3 regions of the Umezawaea sp. genome follow, and region 1 is predicted to be linked to each of the others. Evidence: riboswitches for the same ligand, from Rfam matches in the RefSeq annotation. Region 1 holds a riboswitch; each other region holds the start of a gene.
What was found. A riboswitch is a leader RNA that binds a small molecule or an ion and turns the genes downstream of it on or off. The one in region 1 is predicted to bind S-adenosylmethionine.
Positions count from the first base shown of each region.

Region 2: linked by a shared signal. The riboswitch ahead of AC156L_RS35145 (methionine ABC transporter ATP-binding protein) and the one ahead of thrC (threonine synthase) in region 1 are both predicted to bind S-adenosylmethionine.
Region 3: linked by a shared signal. The riboswitch ahead of AC156L_RS21255 (aminotransferase class V-fold PLP-dependent enzyme) and the one ahead of thrC (threonine synthase) in region 1 are both predicted to bind S-adenosylmethionine.

Region 1 is NZ_DBNGPQ010000080.1:34,130-41,735, forward strand. Features, by position in the region: gene AC156L_RS17580 (hypothetical protein) at 586-738, opposite strand; gene AC156L_RS17585 (S8 family peptidase) at 1,060-4,200, shown strand; gene thrC (threonine synthase) at 4,364-5,629, opposite strand; SAM riboswitch class I at 5,641-5,770, opposite strand; gene holA (DNA polymerase III subunit delta) at 5,868-6,848, shown strand; gene rpsT (30S ribosomal protein S20) at 6,996-7,256, opposite strand; gene AC156L_RS17605 (VOC family protein) at 7,519-7,606, opposite strand, start outside.
Region 2 is NZ_DBNGPQ010000156.1:6,993-14,598, forward strand. Features, by position in the region: gene AC156L_RS35130 (4-(cytidine 5'-diphospho)-2-C-methyl-D-erythritol kinase) at 1-886, opposite strand, end outside; gene AC156L_RS35135 (MetQ/NlpA family ABC transporter substrate-binding protein) at 979-1,782, opposite strand; gene AC156L_RS35140 (methionine ABC transporter permease) at 1,847-2,494, opposite strand; gene AC156L_RS35145 (methionine ABC transporter ATP-binding protein) at 2,527-3,537, opposite strand; SAM riboswitch class I at 3,753-3,846, opposite strand; gene rsmA (16S rRNA (adenine(1518)-N(6)/adenine(1519)-N(6))-dimethyltransferase RsmA) at 4,826-5,662, opposite strand; gene AC156L_RS35155 (resuscitation-promoting factor) at 5,709-7,202, opposite strand; gene AC156L_RS35160 (TatD family hydrolase) at 7,508-7,606, opposite strand, start outside.
Region 3 is NZ_DBNGPQ010000093.1:104,785-112,390, reverse strand. Features, by position in the region: gene AC156L_RS21265 (RluA family pseudouridine synthase) at 1-317, opposite strand, end outside; gene lspA (signal peptidase II) at 314-868, opposite strand; gene AC156L_RS21255 (aminotransferase class V-fold PLP-dependent enzyme) at 892-2,226, opposite strand; SAM riboswitch class IV at 2,261-2,375, opposite strand; gene AC156L_RS21250 (potassium/proton antiporter) at 2,424-3,914, opposite strand; gene AC156L_RS21245 (M28 family metallopeptidase) at 4,171-5,127, shown strand; gene AC156L_RS21240 (TetR/AcrR family transcriptional regulator) at 5,368-5,928, opposite strand; gene AC156L_RS21235 (RNA polymerase sigma factor) at 5,988-6,560, shown strand; gene ileS (isoleucine--tRNA ligase) at 6,621-7,606, opposite strand, start outside.

The sequences.
Region 1 (7,606 bases):
GGCGCGCGGCCCGTGACGTCCGGGCAGCGTCCGGGATCCACCCGGCGGCAGTTGAACGACCGGTTCACCACCCAGGTCGAGGCCGGAGCGTTCCAGTGCCGGCGGTTGCCTGCGAGACCCGCGATGCGCTGGAAGAGGCACCGACCGAGGAAAGGAGACTCTGTCGCCCGAACAGCAGCGGGTGATCAGCTGCGGGCCATGCCGGGCAAGAACGGCGCTGACACGTCTGCCGATCAGGATCGCGCTGCTGCCGCGAGGCGCGGTGGCGGCAGGGTCGTCCGGGTTGAGCAGCAAGATCCACGCCGTGGTCGGCGCGGCGGGAGGCTGCCGCCGCTCGTGCTCACGTCCTGTCGGGCTCCGGACTCCGTGCTGAACCGGCTGCGCGGCCGGTCGGCCCGCAGCCGTCCGGGTGCGGTGAGGATGGTCGGCTCGTTCGAGCCCGCGCGCTACAGCCGGCGCTGGTTGTCAGACCGCGGAACTGCGTGCGGCGGTTGAGGCAGCGCCTGACCACGTTGTGGTGCTTGTAGTTGCCGGGCTCGAAGGTGGGCGGCCTACCACCGGCCGAGCCCTGGGCGTTGTCGGCGTTCATCCGCCGACCCGCACCCGCTGCCCGTCCACGTCGGTGTCTCGGATCTCGTCCAGCAGTCGCAGCGGTTGCGGGTCGTCGCCGGCCTGGCCGGGCGTAAGGATCACCGCCAGCGGCAGGTCCGTGGTCCGCTTCCGCAACCGCTCGCGCACGGTCTTCCACGGCCCACACCGTTCGGGAAGATCACGCCAAGGCACGCAGGTGCGTTCCCGCAGGACACACCCTAGAACCGGACAGGTCTAGACCATATTTGTTAAGAACCCTTGTCAATGGCTCGCGGTAGCTCTTACTCTCCGCGACAAACCAGTGACTTGGAGGCGTCAGTGCGCGGTCGGAGCGGTGGACCCCCGAGGAGAACAGTCGTCGTACTCGTCGCGGGTGCCTTGATCATGGGAGGTGCGCAGGCCCTTCACGCCGCGCCAGTGGCGTCGTCCGAGCCGTCCGGCGTGCGGTCGGGCACCGGTGGTGAGTCGGTGACTCTGCTGACCGGTGACCGGGTGTTCCCCGGTTCGAAGGGGTCGGCCGGGTACCTGGAGCCGGGGCCTGGGCGAGAGGGGATGTGGTTCTCGACGTTCGAGAGCGACGGGCACAGCTACGTGGTGCCCGCGGACGCGGAACCGTTGCTGGCCAAGGGGGTGCTCGATCGGCGGCTGTTCGACGTGACCGAGCTGATCGCCTCCGGGTACGGGGACGGGCAGCGGGACACGGTGCCGTTGATCGTGACCTACCAGCCTGGGCAGCGGTCGTTCGCCGCCACCGCGGGCACGGCGGTGACGGTCGACCTGCCCAGCGTCAACGGTGTCGCGGTCGACGTCGAGAAGTCGGCGGGCTCCGGGTTGTGGAGCGGGTTGACCGGGGTTGGTGCGCTGGCCGGGTCCGGGATCAAGAAGGTGTGGCTGGACGGGGTGCGGACCGCGTCGCTGGATCGCAGCGTGCCGCAGATCGGGGCGCCCGCCGCGTGGGCGGCGGGCTACACCGGTGAGGGTGTGACGGTCGCGGTGCTCGACACCGGGGTCGACCAGACCCATCCGGATCTCGCGGACAGGGAGGTGGGGGAGCGGAACTTCTCGAACTCGAAGGACGCCGTCGACCACTACGGGCACGGCACGCACGTGGCGTCGATCATCGCGGGCACCGGTGCCAAGGGAGGCGGTGCGTACCGGGGTGTGGCGCACGGTGCGCGGATCCTGGACGTCAAGGTGCTCGACGACTCCGGCAGCGGTGCGGACTCGGGGATCATCGCGGGGATGCAGTGGGCGGCCGAGCAGGGTGTGGCGGTCGTGAACATGAGTCTCGGCGGGTACGACACCCCCGGGGTCGATCCGCTCGAGGAAGCGGTGAACACGCTGTCCACGACGTACGGGACGCTGTTCGTGATCGCCGCGGGCAACTCCGGGCCCAGAGCGGGTTCCATCGGGTCGCCGGGTACCGCGGACGAGGCGCTGACGGTCGGTGCGGTGGACCGCGACAACAGGATCGCGGACTTCTCCAGCCGCGGGCCCGTGGTGGGTGGCGGGGTGATCAAGCCGGACATCACGGCGCCCGGTGTGGACATCGTGGCCGCTCGGCACGCTGACGGGCGCATCGGTCCACCGGTCGTGGACGGCTACACCGCACTGTCCGGCACGTCGATGGCGACCCCGCACGTGGCGGGCGCGGCGGCGTTGCTGGCGCAGCAGTACCCGGAGCTGACGCGTGAGCAGCTCAAGGCGCGGCTCGTCGCGTCGGCCGCTCCCACCGCCGGTCTGACGCCGTTCGAGCAGGGGGCCGGGCGGGTGGACTCGGCTCGGGCGATGACGCAGGCGATCACCAGCCGGCCGAGCAGCGTCGCGTTCGGGTCGCACCAGTGGCCGCACACCGGTGAGCCCCTGATCACCAAGGAGGTGAGCTACGGCAACGACAGCGCGGTGCCGTTGACGCTCGACCTGCGGGTCGACACGACCGCACCGGATGGGGCACCCGCGCCCGTTGGGCTGTTCGCCGTCGAGCCCGCTCGGCTCACGGTGCCCGCGGGTGGCACGGCGACCGCGACGGTCGTGGCCGACGTGGGCAAGGCGCCCGCCGGTGGGCAGTTCGGTGGGGCGCTGGTCGCCGCGTCGGGCACCGCGAGCGCACGGACCGCCGTGGTGGTCGACCTGGAGCCGGAGAGCTACGACCTGGTCGTGAACGGGACCCAGCGGTCCGGTGAGAAGGCTGAGCACTTCTCGGCGTTCATGACGAACGTGGAGACGGGTGAGTTCGTGTCCCTCGCCAAGGACGCGGACGGGAAGCTGCGGCGACGGGTGCCGGTCGGCGAGTACCTGCTGTCGGGGTCCGTGCAGGGATCGGGGGCGGTGTACACGCACGACTCGTTCAGCTACCCGAAGCTGACGGTCAGCGGTCCCACCACGATCGACCTGGACGCGCGGCTGGCGAAGCCGGTCGTGCTGACGCTGCCGGACCCGACGGCGCGGTTGTCGTTGCTGGAGACGGGTTTCCAGCGGGTCCACGGGGCGAAGACCTACCAGATCGGTGGGTTCTCGTTCGGTGGAGGGACGTCGCACGTCGGTCTGGCGCACCTCGGGCCGGAGGCGCCGCCCGGCGAGGTGACCGGGAAGCTCAGCACGAGCTGGGTCGCGAAGGGCGGGGCCGAGTTCTACGGGCTCGCCTGGTACCTGAAGGGGAGGACGCACACGGGGTTGACCAAGGTGGTCGACAAGGCGGACCTGGCGACCGTGCGGGTCGACGTCGGTGCTCCGGGGCCGGGGGAGTCCGTGACGATCGGCAACGCGTCCACCGCTCACGGGCAGGGTGAGTGGGGCTGGGGTGCGATCGAGGCGTTCACCGCGCCCGGTGTGCGGACCGAGTTCTACGGCGGGGAGAACGCGGACTGGGCGCGGCGGCTCACCGTTCAGAGCCCGGAGGGCTACCGGGGTGGGCTGGACGGGCCGCCGAAGTCGTACGCGCCGCGCAAGGCGTACGAGGAGTCCTTCCACCACGCCGTTTTCGGGCCGAGCCTGACGGACAACCGCGGTCGGCCGTGGCTGTACCGCGACGACTCCGAACTGGTGGCGAACCTGCCGCTGTTCGGCGACGGGGCGGGCAACGCCGGGCAGGCGCCCGCGGTGGGCGCGCTGAAGCTCTACCGCGGCGGTGAGCTGCTGGCCGAGAGCGCCTCTCCCGGCTACGGGCGCTTCGCGCTGCCGGACGGTGCGGCGGACTACCGGCTCACCACCGACGCGGTGCGGAGCACGACTCCGTTCAGCACCAGGGTGTCGGCGGTGTGGACCTTCCGGTCCGATCGGACCGCGGAGATCGCGGCGCTGCCGATCTCGGTGATCCGCTACGCGCCGAAGCTCGACTCCGCGGGCACCGCGCCCGCCGGTCGGGTGTTCCCCGTGCCGGTATCGGTGCAGAACCAGGCCGGTGTGGTCCAGGCGCGGAAGCGGATCACGTCGGCCGAGGTGTCCTACGACAGCGGCGTCACGTGGCAGGCGGTCGCGGTGAACGGCGGCCGTGTGCTGACGCTGTCGCACCCGGAGGGCGCCAGGTCGGTGTCGTTGCGGGCCAAGGCGGCTGACCGGTCGGGAGGGAGCGTCGAGCAGACCATCATCGACGCCTACCTGCTGCGCTGACGACGGTGGGGCCGCACCCAAGCTGGGTGCGGCCCCACCGGTGTCGTGGTCAGGGGTGGTGGTTCTACGGGTGTTGTGGTCGGGCTGGGTGTGGCTCCGCCGGTGTCGCGGTCAGGTCGGGTGCGGCCCTACCGGTGTCGCGGTCAGGAGGTGGCCGTTCCGGTCAGCGCCTGGAGGCGAGCGCGTCCAGCACTGCCTGCGCCGACGGCGGCACGGTCGCCAGCGGGGCCAGGGTGTGGGAGACGGCGTCGAGGGTCTTGAGGCCGTCGCCGGTGATGAGCAGCACTGTCTCCGCGTCGGGGTCGAGCTTGCCGGTCTCGACCAGCTTCTTGGCCGTCGCGACGGTCACGCCGCCCGCGGTCTCGGCGAAGATGCCCTCGGTGCGGGCCAGCAGGCGGATGCCCTCGACGACCTCCTCGTCGGTGACGTCCTCGATGGCGCCGCCGGTGCGGCGGACGGCGTCCAGCACGTACGGGCCGTCGGCGGGCGCGCCGATCGCGAGGGAGCGGGCGATGGTGTCCGGGCGGACGGGGCGGACCACGTCGTGGCCGTTCTTGAACGCGGCGGACACGGGGGAGCAGCCGGTGGCCTGCGCGCCGAAGACCTTGTACGGGGTCTGCTCGACCAGGCCGAGTTCGCCGAACTCGCGGAAGGCCTTGTCGACCTTGGTGAGCTGCGAGCCGGACGCGATCGGCACGACGATCTGCTCGGGCAGCCGCCAGCCGAGCTGCTCGGCGACCTCGTAGCCCAGGGTCTTGGAGCCCTCGGCGTAGTACGGGCGGACGTTGACGTTCACGAACGCCCAGTCCTCGTGCTCGGCAGCCAGTTCCTGCGCCAGGCGGTTCACGTCGTCGTAGTTGCCGTCGACGGCGATCAGGGCGCCGTCGTACACGGCGGTCATGAGGATCTTGGCCTGCTCCAGCGAGGAGGGCACGAGCACGACCGACTCCCAGCCCGCGCGGGCCGCGGCGGCGGCGACGGCGTTGGCCAGGTTGCCGGTGGACGGGCAGGCGAGCACGGTGAAGCCGAGTTCACGGGCCGCGGCGAGGGCCACGCCGACCACGCGGTCCTTGAAGGAGTGCGTGGGGTTGCCGGTGTCGTCCTTCACCCACACCTTGCGCAGCCCGAGGGCCTTGGCGAGCCGGTCGGCCCGCACGAGGCGCGTGCCGCCGGGCTCGGTGTTCGGGTGGGACTGGACGGTCGACGGAACGGGCAGGAGGCCGCGGTAGCGCCAGATCGACCGGGGGCCGGATTCGATGTCCTCGCGGCGGATCCGGCCGAAGTCGTAGGCCACTTCCAGCGGCCCGAAACACTCGATGCACGCGTACTCGGCGGCGAGAGGGGTTTCGTGGCCGCACTCGCGACACGAGAGCGCGCGGGCGGGGCCGAGGTCGAACGAGGTGCTCGTGGGCACACTGACAGCAGTCATCGCGAGGTAACTCCTCATCTGTCCCGCATCGCGGGTCGGAATTGGCACCATGACCGTCGAGCGCCCGCACGCGTGCGAGTACCTGACGATCGGGTTGCCGGGGCTTCTTCGGGCCGATCCCTCTGCCCCTCTGGATGAGCGGTATTCAGTTGTGGTCCCCAAGTTACGGCACCCTCCCGCCCTTCGACCACCGGTGTCCACACTTCGGGAGTGCGCGGAGCGTGGGAGGATTCGTGCCGTGAGCGCTGCCGCTGTCGCCCCCGATCCGTTGCAACTCGTGGTCGGCGACGAGGAACTGCTGGTCGAAAGGGCGATCCGCGCGGCCCTGGACGCGGCGCGCGCCATCGACGCCCAGGCCGACCTGACCCGCGTCCGGGTGACTGACCTCACCCCGCCCGAGCTGGCCGAACTGGTCAGCCCGTCGCTGTTCGCCGAGGGGCGGGTCATCGCCCTGGAGGCGGCGCAGGAGGCGGGCAAGGAGATCGCCGACACGGTCATCGCCTACGCCAAGGCCCCCGCCGACGGCATCACGCTGGTGGTCGTGCACTCCGGCGGCGGGCGCAGCAAGGCGGCCAAGGAGCTGCCCGCCGCGCTGAAGAAGGCCGGCGCGGTGACCGTCGAGTGCCCGAAGATCACCAAGGCGTCCGAGCGCGAGGCGTTCGTGCGCAACGAGGTCCGCGCGGCGGGCGGGAAGATCGACCCCGAGGGCGTCTCGGTGCTGATCGACTCCGTCGGCACGGACCTGCGCGAGCTGGCCGCCGCCGCCTCGCAGCTGGTGGCCGACAGCGGCGGGAAGATCAACGCCGACGAGGTGCGCCGGTACCACCGCGGGCGCGCCGAGGTCACCGGCTTCGCCGTCGCGGAGAAGGCCGTGGCGGGGGACCGGGCCGGTGCGCTGGAGGCGCTGCGCTGGGCCATGCAGCTCGGGGTGCCGCACGTGCTGGTCGCGGACGCGCTGGCGGACTCGGTGCGGACCATCGCGCGGGTGTCGGCGGCCGGTCGAGCGGACCCGTTCCAGCTGGCCGGGTCGCTGGGGATGCCGCCGTGGAAGGTGAAGAAGGCCCAGGGGCAGGCGCGGGGGTGGGATTCCCCCGGATTGGCCGAGGCGATGTCGGTGGTGGCCTTGTTGAACGCCGACGTGAAGGGCGTGGCCGCCGACGCCGACTACGCGTTGGAAAGGGCCGTGCTGCGCATCGTGGCCGTGCACGGGCGCCGCTGAGCATCGTCCATCGCCCCGTGTGAGTCTTCTGCCGTGAGCAGTGGCTGGTGGGTGCCGCTGCTCACGGCGGAGGGCAGCTTCCGTGGAACGCCGAGAGGGCGCCACCCCTGGGGGTGACGCCCTCTCGGCAAGGACCCGATCGACGAATCAGATCTGGTTGGCGCGCTTCGCCAGGGCCGACTTCTTGTTGGCGGCCTGGTTGGCGTGGATGACGCCCTTGGTCGCGGCCTTGTCGAGCTTGCGGGACACGTCCTGCAGGAGCGCGGTGGCCTTGTCCTTGTCGCCGGCGTCGGCGGCCTCGCGGAACTTGCGCACCGCGGTCTTCAGGGAAGACTTGACGGACTTGTTCCGCAGCCGAGCCTTCTCGTTGGTCTTGATCCGCTTGAGCTGGGACTTGATGTTGGCCATGCTGACGCCCTCGTTCTCTTACGTTGGGGGTGTACCGCGTTGGTGTTTCGGCCCTGCCGGTGAGGGCAGGTTTCCTCCAGTGCGGAATGCCACGCGGGTACGGCCAGCAAGACTAGCAGCAGGTCGCCGACCAGCAGGAACCGGGCTGGTCAGCGGACCGTGAGCGGGGCCTCGGGAGAGGACCGCCCCGCCGTGGGCCTGCTCTCGACGAGGGACCGGTGAGGGCGTCGCGGGGATCCGCGCCAGCTGAGTTCGCGGCGGTTCAGCCCGTGGAGACGTCCAGGATCCGGAAGGGGGCACCGAGCGGGTCGCCGACCGTGGCGAAGCGGCCGAGGGCGGAGTCGGTGGGG
Region 2 (7,606 bases), on a different contig from region 1:
CGACGCGGACGGTCCGGCACACGCCCGCACCGGCCAGCTCGGCGGCGACCCGCACGGCCGAGTCGGCGTCGGTGCAGAGGAACGCGCAGGTCGGGCCGGACCCGGACACCATCCCGGCGAGGGCACCGGCGTTGACCCCGGCGCGCAGCGTGCGCCGCAGGTTGGGCCGCAGCGACACGGCGGCGGCCTGGAGGTCGTTGCCGAGCAGCAGGGCGAGCTGCCGGGGGTCGCCGGACGCGAGGCCTTCGAGCACGGCCTCGGCGGCCCCGACGCGCGGCGGGTTGCCGTCGGTGCGCAGCCGGTCGAGTTCCCCGAACACCTCGGGCGTCGAGAGGCCGCCCTTGTCGAACGCGATGACCCAGTGGAACGGGTGCCGGGCGAGGACGGGCACGATCTGGTCGCCGCGGTCCGTGCCCAGGGCGGTGCCGCCGTACAGCGCGAACGGGACGTCGGCGCCGATGCCGCGGGCGAGGGTGGCCAGCTCGTCCCGACCGATCTCCAGCCGCCACAGGGAGGCGAGACCGACCAGTGCGGCGGCCGCGTCGGCGCTGCCGCCCGCCATGCCGCCCGCGACGGGGATGTTCTTGCGGATCACCACGCGGACCTTCGGGTCCTCGGGGTCGCGCCCCACGTGCGCGGCGAGCGCCCGCACGGCCATCCAGGCGAGGTTCGTCGGACCGGTCGGCACGGAGTCGGCGCCTTCGCCGCGCACCTCCACGCCGGGGTCGTCGGCGACCGCCACCGTGACGTCGTCGTGCAGCGACAGCGCCTGGAAGATGGTGACCATGTCGTGGTAGCCGTCAGCGCGGAGGTTCCCGACGGCCAGGTGGAGGTTGACCTTGGCCGGGACGCGGACGGTGACCGGGGGTGGGACTACGGCGAGCACGACATGCAGCCTACGGGCGTCGAGGACGTGTTCGCTCCCACCGGCCCGCGGCCGAGGCCGCCCGACGGGGGTCGAGCGGCTCGGCGCACTGGTCAGACGGGCAGGACGGCCCCGGCGAACTTCTGGTTGATGTAGTCCTTGACCTGCTGCGACTGGAGCAGGGCGAGCAGGTCCCCGATCCTCTTGTCGCCCTTCAGCTCGGCGCGGGTGACGAGGCCGTTGGCGTTGGGGTTGCCCTCGGCCTTCTCCAGCACGAGGGCGTCCGAGGCGGGCTTGAGGCCCGCGTCGATCGCGTAGTTGCCGTTCACGACGGACGCGTCGGTGTCCTCCAGCGACCGGGGCAGCTGGGCGGCCTCCAGTTCGACGAACTCCAGCTTCTTCGGGTTGTCCTCGACGTCGCGGATCGTCGCGGTCTCCTCGGTGCCCGCCTTGACCTTGATCAGCCCGTTGGCCTGGAGCAGCTTGAGGCCGCGCGCCTCGTTGGTCGCGTCGTTGGCGACGCCGACCTTGGCGCCCTCGGGCAGGTCGGTGAGCTTCTCGTGCTTCGTCGAGTACACGCCGAGCGGTTCCAGGTGCACCGGGCCGATCCACTCCAGCGCGGCGCCGCTGGACTGCTTGACCGTGTCCAGGTACGGCACGGTCTGGAAGTAGTTGGCGTCCAGCGATCCGTCGACCAGGGCGGTGTTCGGCTGGACGTAGTCGGTGAACTCGACGACCTCGATCTTGAGGCCCTTCTCGGCGGCCAGGGTGTCGGCCACGTGCTTGAGGATCTCGCCGTGGGGCGTGGGGCTGACACCGACCTTCAGCGGGGCTGAGGGGTCGGTCGCGGCGGTGGTGCCGCTGCCACAGCCCGCCGCGGTCAGCAGCAGGGCGACGAGGGCAGCACGAATGCGCATGGGGTTCCTTTGTGCGTCGGCGGTGGCCGATGAGTGGGTCGAACGGGGGGTGTCCGGAGTCGGACTAGACGGACGCGTGCCTGCGCCGGTCGGCGGAACGGGCGGCGCGAGTGAAGGCGAACTGGATGACCGTGGTCACCACGGCGAGCCAGGCGACGGTGGCCCACAGGACCCGGTCGTTGAACCGCTGGTAGCCCTCGCGGATCGCCAGGTCGCCGAGCCCGCCGCCGCCGATGATCCCGGCCATGGCGGAGTAGCCCAGCACGGCGATCACGGTCACGCCGATCGCGTTGATCAAGGCGGGCAACGATTCCCGGAGCAGCACGCTGCGCACGATCCGCAGCGTGCCCGCCCCGGTCGTCACGGCCGCCTCGACCACGGCGACGTGCACCTCGGACAGGATGTTCTGCACCAGCCTCCCGACGAACGGCACGGCGCCGATCGACAGCGGCACGATCACCGCGCTGGTGCCGATCGAGCTGCCGAGCACCAGCCGGGTGAGCGCCGTCAACGCGATGAGCAGGACCACGAACGGCATCGAGCGCCCGAGGTCGGTGATGAAGCCCAGAGCCCTGTGCAGCAGAGGGCTGGGCTTCAGCCCACCGGGAGCGGTGAGCTGGAGCCAGACCCCTACCGGGATGCCGAGCACGGTCGCGACCAGGGTGGAGACGCCCACCATGTACAACGTCTCGCCGGTTGCGTCGACGAGCATGTCGAACACGGTGGACCAGGGTGTCGCAGACCTCACGCAGCTACTCCCTGCGGACCCTTGAGGGTGCGCTGGACGGAGGCGCCCGCTTCGGAGATCCACTCCAGCGCGGAGTCGGCGCGCTCACCCTTGAGGCCGACGCGGAAGCGCGCGACCGGCGTCTCGGCGAGCCGCGTGAGCCCGCCGCCGAGCAGGTTCAGCTCGACGCCGAACCGGCTGGTGACCTCGGGCAGCAGCGCGCCGACGGCCGCGAAGCCGACCAGCACGACGTCCGCGACGCGGTCGAAACGGCTCTCCGCCAGCGGGTTCTGGTCGATCGCGGGCAGCAGCGACGCGGCGGTGCGGCTGGCGCCGTCCGACACCAGGTCCAGCACGCGGCCGTGCTCCACGACCCGGCCGTCCTCCAGCACGGCGACGTCGTCGCAGATCCGGCGCACCACGGCCATGTCGTGCGTGACGACGAGGACGGTGATGCCGAGTTCGGCGCGGGCGCGGTCCAGCACGGTCAGCACCGACCCGGTCGTGTCGGGGTCGAGCGCGGACGTCGGCTCGTCGGCGAGCAGCACCGACGGCCCGGCCGCCAGCGCGCGGGCGACGGCGATGCGCTGGCGCTGGCCGCCGGAGAGCTGGTCCGGGTAGCTGCCCGCCTTCTCGGTCAGGCCGACCAGGTCGAGCAGTTCGGCGACGCGGTTGCGGCGCTGCGGACCGGGCACGCCCGCGGACTCCAGCGGCAGTGCCACGTTGCCCGCGGCGGTGCGCTGCCGGAGCAGTGAATCCCCTTGCGGCACAACGCCGATCTGCCGACGGGCGGCGCGCAGCGCGGTGCCGTCCAGCGAGACGAGGTCGGTGCCGTCGACGCGGATCGCGCCGCTGTCGGGGCGCTCCAGCAGTGCGACGCACCGGGCGAGGGTGGACTTGCCCGCTCCGCTCGGCCCGACGACCCCGAGGACGGTGCCGGCCTGGACTTCCAGGTTGACGCCGTCGAGGGCCACGACCGGGCCTGAGTGCCCGGCGAAGGACTTGGTGAGGTTTTCGACAGTGATCACGTTTTCGCTCCACGGCTACGCGCGGCGTCGCAGTGCTTGTGGCATGCGGCGGCCGTCCTCAATGGACCGTCCGATGAGGACGGCGAGGAATTCGGGTAGAGGCTAGGGGGTAAGGAGAAGCGCCTGTACGAGTTAGCGTCGACAGCCCGTGTTGGTGCGGCGGCACTGGTCGACCGTCCGGCGCCGCGTGAGCATTCCCTGCGTGGGCACGTAATCCTCCATCGAGCCTGGCGGAAGCACCTGCCCGCGTCCAGCGGGTGGTTGCTGCGGCGTCAAAGAGCCAGGTCTCTCGGCCGCTCGGGATGGCAACACGAGTACACCCGACCCGAGGCCGCAAACGCAAGCCCGAAAGGCCCACAATCTGGGATCGTTCGAGAAGTCACACTTCTGGACCAGCATCCACGCCTGAATCCGGTACCGAACCCACGGATCACCGGCCAATCGGCCTACTGGCCGATGATCAACCGGACCCCTTACGTCCGAACAGGTGAATCGGGTGAGCCACACCGCTCAACCCCTGGCCATTCCCGCTCAACCGGCCCACGCCGCGGAACAACCCCAGCGCGGCTCACGACAACCCACACCCTGGAACCGCACCACGCACGACCGGCCTTCGCCACCCCCTGGCCGAGACACCAACTCCTCGACCGCCAGGGCTCGGACGGCAACACCGGGCCACCGCCAGCCCTCGCCTCAAGCCAGCCGACCCCACCGCCGAGCCACCCCGCTCCCACGGACCACACCCGAGCAGCCGCCACACAGACCACATCCCGAGCAGGCCGGCTCCGACTCCACCCGAGGAAACCGGCACCCACCTCACCGACCTCACGCCGAACGAACCGGCCCCCGCCGACCCCGCCCGAACAAACCGGCACCACCTCACCCGAACAGCCAGCCCACCGACCTCACGCCCAACAAGCCAGCCCCCGCCGATCCCGCCGAACAAACCGGCACCACCTCACCCGAACAGCAGTCCCACCGACCCCACCCCGAACAAGCCGGCCCAGCCGACCCCGCCCGAGCTAAACCGGCCCCCACCTCACCCGAACAGCAGCCCCACCGACCTCAGCCCGAGCGAACCGGCCCACCAAGCCCTCGACCACCCGCGCCCCAGCCCCCGCGCCACACCCCGAGCACCCCGAACCCCTGGCTCCCGAACGCCCAGCCGCCGACCCCACCCGCCCCGAGCCGACCCCCGAAAAATGTCGGACCCCTCCCGTAGCGTGTGCGTCGGGGGGTCCTCACGACAGGAGCACCCCCGCCCCGCGCACCCCGAGCCGGCCGCCGGTCACACCGTCGCGGCGATGCGGGCGAAGTCCTCCACGCTCAACTGCTCCCCGCGGATACCGGGGTCCACACCGGCCGCGACGAGCCGCCGCTCAGCCTCCACAGCGGACCCTGCCCACCCGGACAGCGCGGCCCGCATGGTCTTCCGCCGCTGCGCGAAAGCCGCGTCCACCAACGTGAACAGCGCCCGCCGGTCCACAGTGGACATCAACTCCGGGCGACGCTTGAACGCCACCAGCGCCGAGTCCACGTTGGGCACGGGCCAGAACACCGACCGAGGCACGGGCCCCGCGCGCCGGGCGTCGGCGTACCAGGCGAGCTTCACGCTCGGCACCCCGTACACCTTGCTGCCGGGCCCGGCGGCCATCCGGTCGGCCACCTCGGCCTGCACCATCACGAGCCCCTTGGTCAACGACGGCAGCTCGGCCATCAGGTGCAGCACGACCGGCACGGCCACGTTGTACGGCAGGTTCGCGACGAGCGCGGTCGGGGCGACCGGCAGGTCGGCCGCCTGGACGCGCATGGCGTCGGCGAGCACCACGTGGAGCCGGTCGGCCAGCTCGGGTGCCCGTTCCAGCGCCGTCCGCGGCAGCCTGGCGGCCAGGACGGGGTCGATCTCCACGGCGACGAGGGCGCGGCACGCGGGCAGCAGCGCGAGCGTCAGGGAGCCGAGGCCGGGACCGACCTCCAGCACGACGTCGTCCGGGGTCAGCTCCGCCACCGTCACGATGCGCCGAACCGTGTTCGGGTCGTGCACGAAGTTCTGACCGAGCTTCTTGGTGGGGCGGATGTCCAGTTCGGCCGCTAGGCGCCGAACGTCGGCCGGGCCGAGGAGCATGCTCCCCGGCCCGGTCGACGACGGTTGTTCAGTCACGCGGCAATTGTTACGCCAAGCCCAACTTGGCGCGGCAACCGGGCCACGCGGTGTACTTGCCGCCCGCGGCGTCGCGGACCTTGGTCGCGACGGCGATCTGCTGCTCGCGGGTCGCCTGGTGGGCCATCGGGGCGTACTGGCCGCCGCCGTTGGCCGTCCACGTGGACGGGCTGAACTGGAGGCCGCCGTAGTAGCCGTTGCCGGTGTTGATGGCCCAGTTGCCGCCGGCCTCGCAGCCCGCGAGCCGGTCCCAGTCGCTGCCGTCGGAGATGACGGGGTTGGGAGCGGCCTTGGTGCCCTTGCGGACCTTCTTGGCGACGGCTTCCTTGGTGACCTTGGAGCCGATCTTCTCCCGGCCGACCTCCTGGCCGTTCTTGAGCGTGACGCGGTAGGAGTTGATCTCCTCGCCCGCGACGCCCTCCTGCTCGACCTTGGTCTCGCCCTTGGGCATCTCGGCGTCGAGGATCTCCTCGACGGGAGCCTTGATGGGCTCGGTCACGTTGATGACGGAGACGCCGGTGCGGCTGATGTGGATCTCGGCGCCGTTGGCGATCTTGAGGTCCGCTCCGCCCTCGACGGTGTCCTCGGCGCCCAGCGGCGTCATGTTCTCGGCCTGCATCAGCTCGCCGACCGTCAGCGCGGTCGTCTTGAGCTGGCGCGGCTCGTTGCCGCCGTCGTAGACGGTGACGTTCTTGAGGCTCTTGACCTGGAGCGCCATGCCGCCGAGCGGCACGTCCTTGCCGCGGTCGTCGGAGACCCAGGCGCCGTCGTCGTTGATGCCGAGCTGGTCGAGCGCCTCGCCGACGCTGACGGAGCGGACCCAGCCCTCCTTCTGCTCGCCGTCGACGGTCGCCTTCACCAGTCGGCCGCGGTCGAGGGTGATCTTGCCGCCGTCGCCGACCTTGGCGTTGGGCGACGGGCTCAGCGCGTCGTGCTCGCCGACCGCGATGCCCTCGTCGGCGAGGATGTCACCGACGGTCGAGTCGAACGTGCGGACGGTCTTCTCCTGGCCGTCCACGTCGACCGTGATCGACTTGTCCATCGCGATGGCGGTCGCGCCGCCGCCCGTGATGGTCACCAGCAGCGCGAGCACGGTCGCCTTGAGGAACTTGCGCTTCCACGTGCTCACGGCCTCCACGAGGGCCGGGGGCGGGCCGTCGGGCTGCTCGGGGGCGAACTTCGCCGCCAGGACGTCCTCGGGCAGCTCGTCGGGGATGACGATGGCCGGGAGGAGCGTGGTCTCGGCGTTGATGAGCCGGATCAGCTCGTCGACGTCGACGTTGGCCGTGGCGAGCAGTTCGTCGGCGTCAGAGCCGAGGACCTCGTACACGTCGGCCGGCGTGACGCCCAGCCCGGTGAAGCCGGGGGAGCTCGGGTGGTCGACGAGGGCCGGGGGTTCCATGACACCCGTCGCGGTGGCGGTGCCGGTCACCGGGGTGAACCAGTCGGTGTCGTCGTTGAACGAGTACACCGAGCCGTCCTCGCGGGGTCTGCCGCGTTCCATCACAGGGTCGATACCTCCTGAAGGCGGGAGCCAGCGCTCCTCGCACCATGGGTGCTACCTGACGTGCAGCGGAGAAACTCGACTGCTCCTCGGCAACTCCCGTGCGTTCGCTCGACTACTCGCTTCTGGCAGTGGTACCCGCCCCGACAACGGGTGTGCTCCCCCTCGGCAGATTTCGCCGTTCGGGGGCACGGTCACGGGACCGTAACGGAGGTCGGGAAGTTCCGCAAACACCCTGTTCGGAGTTGTGATGTGGGACACCCCAATGGCGGAGCAAACGGCTGCTCCATTCGTCGTAGAGAGCATTACGACCACTCCACGTCACGAAGGCCGAACACGCGCTCGGCATTCCGGGTGACAGCGACTCCAAACTCCGCCAGATCAACACCACGGAGCGTAGCGAT
Region 3 (7,606 bases), on a different contig from region 1:
GGACTCGGGTGGACGGCCACCCCCACCGGCTTGTCCACCACGATGATGTCGTCGTCCTGGTACAGCACGACGAGGCCCTCGACCGGCACGGCCTGGATCGACACCGGCCGAGGCGGCTCGGGCAGCGTCACCTCCAGCGTCGCCCCGGCGACCAGCCGATCCGACTTCCCGGCGGCCTGCCCGTCCAGCACCACGTCGCCGGACTCGGTCAACGCCGCGACCGCCGTCCGCGACAGCCCGAGCAACTTCGCCAACCCGGCGTCGACGCGCATCCCGTCGAGACCGTCCGGCACGGGCAGGGTGCGATACCCGCTCATCCTTTGTCCTTCTTCACGGCACGAGTGCCGTCGTAGTCGCGCTGGAGCAGCGCCATCGTCACGATGAGCACCCCGCCAACGCAGATCGCCGAGTCGGCGACGTTGAACACCGGCCACACCCGGCCGTAGGGGTCGAACAGGGACAGGAAGTCCACCACGTGCCCGCGCAGCGGCCCAGGGGCCCGGAAGATCCGGTCGCCCAGGTTGCCCAGCGCGCCGCCCAGCACCATCCCGAGCCCGAGGGCCCACGGGCCGGACCGCAGCTTGCGCGCGATCCACACGATGAACCCGACCACGCCGAGCGAGATCAGGGCCAGGACGGCCGTCCAGCCCTCGGCGAGGCCGAACGCGGCGCCGCCGTTGCGGATCAGCGGCAGGTACAGCGCGCCGCCCAGCAGCGAGACCGGCTCACGGCCCTCCAGGAGGGCCACCGCGACGATCTTGCTGACCACGTCGACGACGAGCACCACCACGGCCGCCGAGGCGAGCAGCGCCAGGCGCCGCCGGGGCAGCGCGGCAGGCGTCACGTCGACGTCGGGTTGGGTGGACACGCACCCATTGTCCCAGTCGCCGCTCAGGACAGGAACGGCGGGAGCGGACGCGGGTCGTTTTCCGGCTCCCAGCGCCCGTCGCGCTGGACGTAGCTCCACTTCGGCCCCTCCGACACGAGGGTGCGCAGGGCCGCGACCAGCCGGTCCACGTGGTCGACCGTGCTGCCGAGCCCCAGCGACGCCCGCAGCGCGCGGTGCTCGTGCGCCCCGACCCCGTCCAGCAGCCTGGTCACGGCGACGTGGGCGCAGAACGCCCCGTCCCGGACCCCGATGCCGTGCTCGGCGGACAGCGCGGCGGCGAGGTAGCCGGCGTCGTGGCCGCTGATCGTGAAGCTGACGACCCCGACGCGGTCGTGCTCGGCCCCGAACAGGCTCAGCTCGCTCAGGCCGGGGATGGTGGCCAGCCCGGCGCGGAGGCGGGCGAGCAGCACCCGCTCGTGCTCGACGGTCTGCTCCCAGTGGCGCCCGAGCACGTCGCAGGCGACGGCCAGCGCGTGCACGCCGACCACGTTCGGCGACCCGGCCTCGTGCCGCTCGGGCACGGCGGACCAGGCCACGCCGAGCCGGTCGCCGTGGTCGGTGACCAGCTTCGTGGCGCCACCGCCGACGAGGTACGGCTCGGCGGCCTGCAACCAGTCGGACCGGCCGACGAGCACGCCGGAGCCGAAGGGCGCGTAGACCTTGTGGCCGGAGAACACGGCGTAGTCCACGTCCAGCGCCCGCACGTCCACCGGGCGGTGCGGGGCGAGCTGCGCGGCGTCCAGGGCGATCCGCGCGCCGTGCCCGCGGGCGACCTTCGCGAGTTCGGCGACGGGCCACACCTCGCCCGTCACGTTCGACGCGCCGGTCACCACGACCAGCCTCGGTCCGACGGGGCAGGACGCGAGTTCCCGGTCCAGCACGGCGACGGCGGCCTCGGCGGAGGACGGGGTGGCGATCCGGCGGACGTTCGGGCCGCGCCACGGCAGCAGCGCCGCGTGGTGCTCGGCGTCGAACAGCACGACCGACGTGTGCCGGGGAAGGCTGCGCGCCAACAGGTTCAGCGCGTCGGTGGTGTTGCGGGTGAAGACGACGGCCTCGGTGGGGCGGGCGTTCACGAAGCGGCGCACGGAATCCCGCGCCTGCTCGTAGACCCGCGTCGACACCTGGGAGGCGAACCCGGCGCCGCGGTGCACGCTGGCGTACCAGGGCAGCAGCTCGTCGACCGCGTCCCGCACCTGCTCCAGGCAGGGCGCGCTGGCGGCGTGGTCGAGGTTGGCGTACTCCACGCGCTCCCCGGTCACGAGCGGCACGCGCAGCGACGAGCCGACGACTCCGGGAACGGCGGGAGCGGTGCTGCGGGGGATGGCGATGGTCATGGTGACTGCCCTTCGGGTCCAGGACCCCGGCGAGGGCCCGCGCTTGCCCGGACGCGCTGCGCGCCGGACCAGGTCCTCACCGTGGGCACCCCACCGCGGAGGAGGGTTGCCGGCCAGCTAGCACGGGCTTCGCGCTGGCACTCATGACCTTTCGTGGACGACGCTAGCCGACGGGCACGCCGTCCGTCGAGCCCCGCTCAGATGCTGGGAAACGCCGGGCGCCCGCCGTCCTCGCCCTTCCAGCGGGCGTACCGGCCCGCCCTGTCGATCGACCGCAGCCGCTTCTCGGTCGCCTCCCGAGCCGCCTCGGTCGACACCACGAGCATCTGGTCCTCCACCTGGAGCCTGGTGGTCGGCTGGGGTGTGAAACCCTTGCCACCGCGGGAGATCAGGCTCACCACGGCCCCCTGCGGCAACCGCAGTTCCGACAGGTACACGCCGTGCAGCTTCGACCCCTGCTGGATGCGCACCTGGAGCAGCTCCGCCCCCAGCTCGTCCAGCGGCGCGGCGTCCACGTGCACCTCGTGCGCCTCACCCGTCCGCACCAGCCCGAGCAGCTTCGCCAGCGCGGGCAGCGTGCTGCCCTGCAGCAGGGTCAGCACCACGACGAGCACGAAGACCGCGTCCACCAGTTCCTGCGACCCCGGCACGCCCTGGATCACCGGGATGAGCGCGAACACGATCGGCACCGCCCCGCGCAGCCCGGACCAGGCGACGAACACCTGCTCCCGCCACGGCACCTTGAACGGGATCGCGGCCAGCGCCACCGACAGCGGTCTGGCCAGCAGCACCAGCACCGCCCCGGCGACCAGCGCGGGCACCAGCGCGTCCAGCACCCGCCCCGGCGAGGCGAACAGGCCGAGCAGCACGAAGAGGCCGATCTGCGCCAGCCAGCCGAGGCCCTCGGCGAACGACAGCGTGTCCGACCGGTGGGGCAGCCGGGAGTTCCCCAGCACCAGCGCGGCGATGTACACGGCGAGGAAACCGGACGCGTGCGCCAGGTCGCCCGCCGTGTAGGCGAGCACGCACACCGCGACGGTCGCCAACGGGTACAGGCCGGTGGCGGGCAGGGCGGCCCGGCGCAGCGCGGCGGCACCCATCCAGCCCAGCGCCACCCCGATCAGCCCGCCCACGACGAGTTCGTAGACGAGCAGCAGCGGGGCGGTCCACGTGATCGGGTCGGGCGAGGCGAGCAGCACGACGGCGATGTACACGGGCGCGTCGTTGATGCCGGACTCCAGTTCCAGCGCACCGGTCAGGCGTTTGCCGACACCCACCGCGCGCAGCACGCTGAACACGGCCGCCGCGTCGGTGGACGACAGCACCGCGCCCCACAGCAGCGCGATCCGCCAGTCCAGGCCGAGCAGGTGGTGCAGCGCCGCGCCGGTGACGGCGACGCTCACGCCGACGCCCACAGTGGACAGTGCGATCCCCAGTCCCAGGGCGGGTTTCACCGCCGACCACCGCGTGGTGAGGCCACCTTCGGCGAGGATGAGGACCAGCGCGACGGTGCCGAGCGACCGGGTCAGGTCGGCGTCCTCGAAGTCGATCCCGAGCACGCTCTCGCCCAGCACCACACCGATGCCGAGGTACAGCAGCAGCGACGGCAGGCCGAGTTTCGTCGACAACCTCACCGCGATCACCGAGACGAGGAGGACCGCCGCGCCTATGCCGAGGATGGCCGTGATTCCCAACGCGACCTCCCTGACGTGCTCGACGGTGACGCCATTGTTCCCCGTCACCACTGAATTGGACTAATCAGACAGCGGATCTTCCCGTGCTCCAGTGCTCAGGGTCACGGCCGATCCGGACACGAAGGCGTGAATCAGCCGAACGTACCTAGCGGCACGCGTCCGGGGCGGTGCAGGTTGGCCAGAGGGCCGCGCGCCACCCCCTGTCCGGTGCCGACCCGTTCCACCCACACCCCTGCATGGAGTTGAGAACGTGAAGCTGCGAACAACCCCAGGCCGGTCGATCCCGGCCCTGATGATCACCAGCGTGCTGATCGGCACCGGGTCCGCCACCGCGGCCCCCGCGCCCGCCGCACTGGCCGCGCCGAACATCTCGGTGGCCGCCGTCCAGGCCGACCTGAACCAGTTGCAGAGCATCGCGACCGCCAACGGCGGCAACCGCGCCCACGGACGGCCGGGCTTCAAGGCGTCCATCGACTGGGTCAGGGGCAAGCTGGACGCGGCGGGCTTCACCACCCAGGTGCAGACGTTCACCCGCAACGGCGCGACGGGCTACAACCTGATCGCGGACATGCCCGGTGGCGACCTGAACAACGTCCTGATGGTCGGCGGCCACCTCGACAGCGTCACCGCGGGTCCCGGCATCAACGACAACGGCACCGGCTCGGCGTCGATCCTGGAGGTCGCGCTGGCCGCGAGGGCGAGCGGGGCCGCGTTCACCAGGCACCTGCGCTTCGGCTGGTGGGGCGCGGAGGAACTGGGCCTCGTCGGCTCGACCTTCTACGTGAACTCGTTGTCCGCCGCCGAGAGGTCGCGGATCAAGACCTACCTGAACTTCGACATGACCGGTTCCCCGAACCCCGGCTACTTCGTCTACTCGGGCGCCAGTCAGCCCTCGGGCTCCGTCGCCGTGCAGCAGACGCTGGTCGCCTACTTCACCTCGATCGGCGTGCAGCCCGAGCTGACGGAGGTCGGCGGGCGCTCCGACCACGCGGCGTTCGCGCGGGCGGGCATCGCCACCGGGGGCACGTTCTCCGGTGCCGAGGTCGTCAAGACCGCGGCGCAGGCCGCCAAGTGGGGCGGCACGTCCGGGGTCGCGTTCGACCGCTGCTACCACCGCTCGTGCGACACCACGGCGAACGTCAACGCGACGTCGCTCGACCGGAACGCCGACGCCATCGCGCACGCCGTGTGGACGCTGGCCGCCTAGCGGTTCGGTGAGCCGTTCCACCGCGCCCGCCGGGGCGGGGTCGATCTCCACGACCCCGTCCCGGCCCGGTCGCCCCACCACCGGCACGTCCTGCTCGCGCACCCCGAAAGCCCTGGCCAGAGCCTTGCGCACGACCTCGTTCGCCTGTGCCCTCCGCAGCCGGTGCCGCGACCGGCGCGGCGTCGGCCCACCACCTCGCGCCGGGCGCCCGGCCCCACCCCGATGCCGAGCCGGAGACGCTCAGCCGTGCGCGCTCAGCGCGACGAGCGTGTCGTCGAGCAGCGTCAGGCTCCCGCTCACGACGTGCGGCGCCGTGGCGCGCAGCTGCGCCTGCCCGAGGTACACCGAGTACGCCAGCAGGGCCCGGCGGCAGCTCGCCTCCGCGGTGAAGCCGAGCGAGGAGAACAGGGCCTCCAGGTAGCGCAGGCGCCCGTCGGTGACCCGCTTGAGGATCGGCGCGACGATCGGGTCGTCCGCGGCGGCCAGCAGGGCCGCCTCGACCGCGCGGCCCCCGCCGCACTCGTCCAGCACGCGGCCGAAGATCAGCCTCAGCCTGGCGAGCGGGTCGTTCTCGCCGTTGACGAGCTGCCGCATCTCCGCGAGGTGCTCGCGCTCCCAGCGCTCGACCGTCGCCAGCAGCAGCGCGTCGCGGTTGGGGAAGTGCCAGTACGCGCTGCCCTTCGTGGCACCGACGCGGGCGGCCAGCGGTTCGACCGCGACGGCGGCCAGACCTCCCTCGGCCAGCGCCTGAAGCGCCGCACGGGTCCAGTCGTCCCGTGTCCGTCGTCTCCGCTCGGCCACGAGTCCATACGCTACCGTATGGTCGGCTCCGCACGGTGCCGTTCGGATGGTGGTGGACGTTGATCGAGACCCCTGACACCCCGTGGGAAGACCTGACCGGGATCGACCGGCACGCGGCGTGCCTCCAGGCCGCGCGCGGGGGCGACCGCAAGGCGCTCGACGCCCTCGTGGCCGACCTGACCCCGTTGATCTGGCACGTCGCCAGGGGCAACGGCCTCGACCGGCAGGCCGCGGAGGACGTCGCGCAGAACGTGTGGCTCGGCTTCCTGCGCCACCTGCACCGGATGCGGGAACCCCGCGCCCTCGTCGGGTGGCTCGTCGTGGCGGCCCGCCGCGAAGCCCGGCGCACGTGGCCCGAGTCGAAGCGCGTCACCACCGGGGAGACCGAGGAGGTGCCGTCGAACTTCGGCCTCCCCGAGGTCGAGGCGCTGCGCGACGAGCGCGACCGCACCCTGTGGGCCGCCTTCGCCCGCCTCCCCCGCCGCTGCCAGGAACTGCTCCGCCTCACCGTGCTGGAGGGGCGGGCGCAGTACGAGGCCGTGTCCCAGGCCCTCGTGATGCCGCGCGGCAGCATCGGCCCCACGCGGGGCCGGTGCCTGAAGAACCTGCGGGCGGAGCTGGAGCGGGGCTGACGCCCCGGAACGCCGAAGAGGGCGCCCGCCAGGCGGACGCCCTCCCCACGACGCTCGGGATCAGCTCCGGGTGACGTGCACCCGGACCTTCACGCCGTCGCCGACGACACCGTCGGACCCCTCGGCGACCTCACCGTGGACGACCACGTCCGCCAGCACCTCGCCCGCGAGGAACGCCTCGTGCGTGCGGACCGCACCGACGACCGACTCCGGCACCTGGAGGGTCAGCGCGATCCGGTCGGACACGTCCAGGTCGGCGTCCTTGCGGGCCTGCTGGACCACGCGCACCAGGTCGCGCGCCACGCCCTCGTCGGCCAGCTCGGGGCTGACGACGGTGTCGAGCACGACCAGGCCACCGCCACCCGGCAGCGCGGCCGTGGCGGCCGGGTCGGTGGCGACGAGCCGCTGCTCGTACTCCTCCGGGAAGAGTTCGATGCCCGCGGCGACGATCGCGCCGGACTCCGTCGTCGTCCAGTCCCCCGCCTTCACGGCCTTGATCACCGTCTGCACGTCGCGCCCGATCCGGGGACCGGCCGCGCGGGCGTTGACCGCGAGCTGGAAGTGGCCGTGCGCGTCGACGTCCGTGGTCAGCTCGACCGCCTTGACGTTGACCTCGTCGCGCAGGATCTCCGAGAACGGCTCCAGCGACGCGACCTCGTCGGCGGCGATGACGAGCTTCGCCAGCGGCAGGCGGACGCGCAGCTTGGCCGCCTTGCGCAGCGACAGCGCCGTCGACGCCACCTGGCGCACGCGGTCCATCGCCGTGACGAGCGCGGCGTCGGCGGGCAGGTCGGCGGCGACCGGGAAGTCGGCCAGGTGCACCGAACGGCCACCGGTCAGCCCCCGCCACACGACCTCGGTCGTCAGCGGCAGCAGCGGCGCGGCGACCCGGCTCACGACCTCCAGCACGGTGTGCAGGGTGTCGATCGCGTCGGCGTCACCGGACCAGAAGCGGTCGCGCGACCGGCGCACGTACCAGTTGGTCAGCACCTCCAGGAACTCGCGGATCTGCGCGCACGACCCGGAGATGTCGTACACGTCCATCG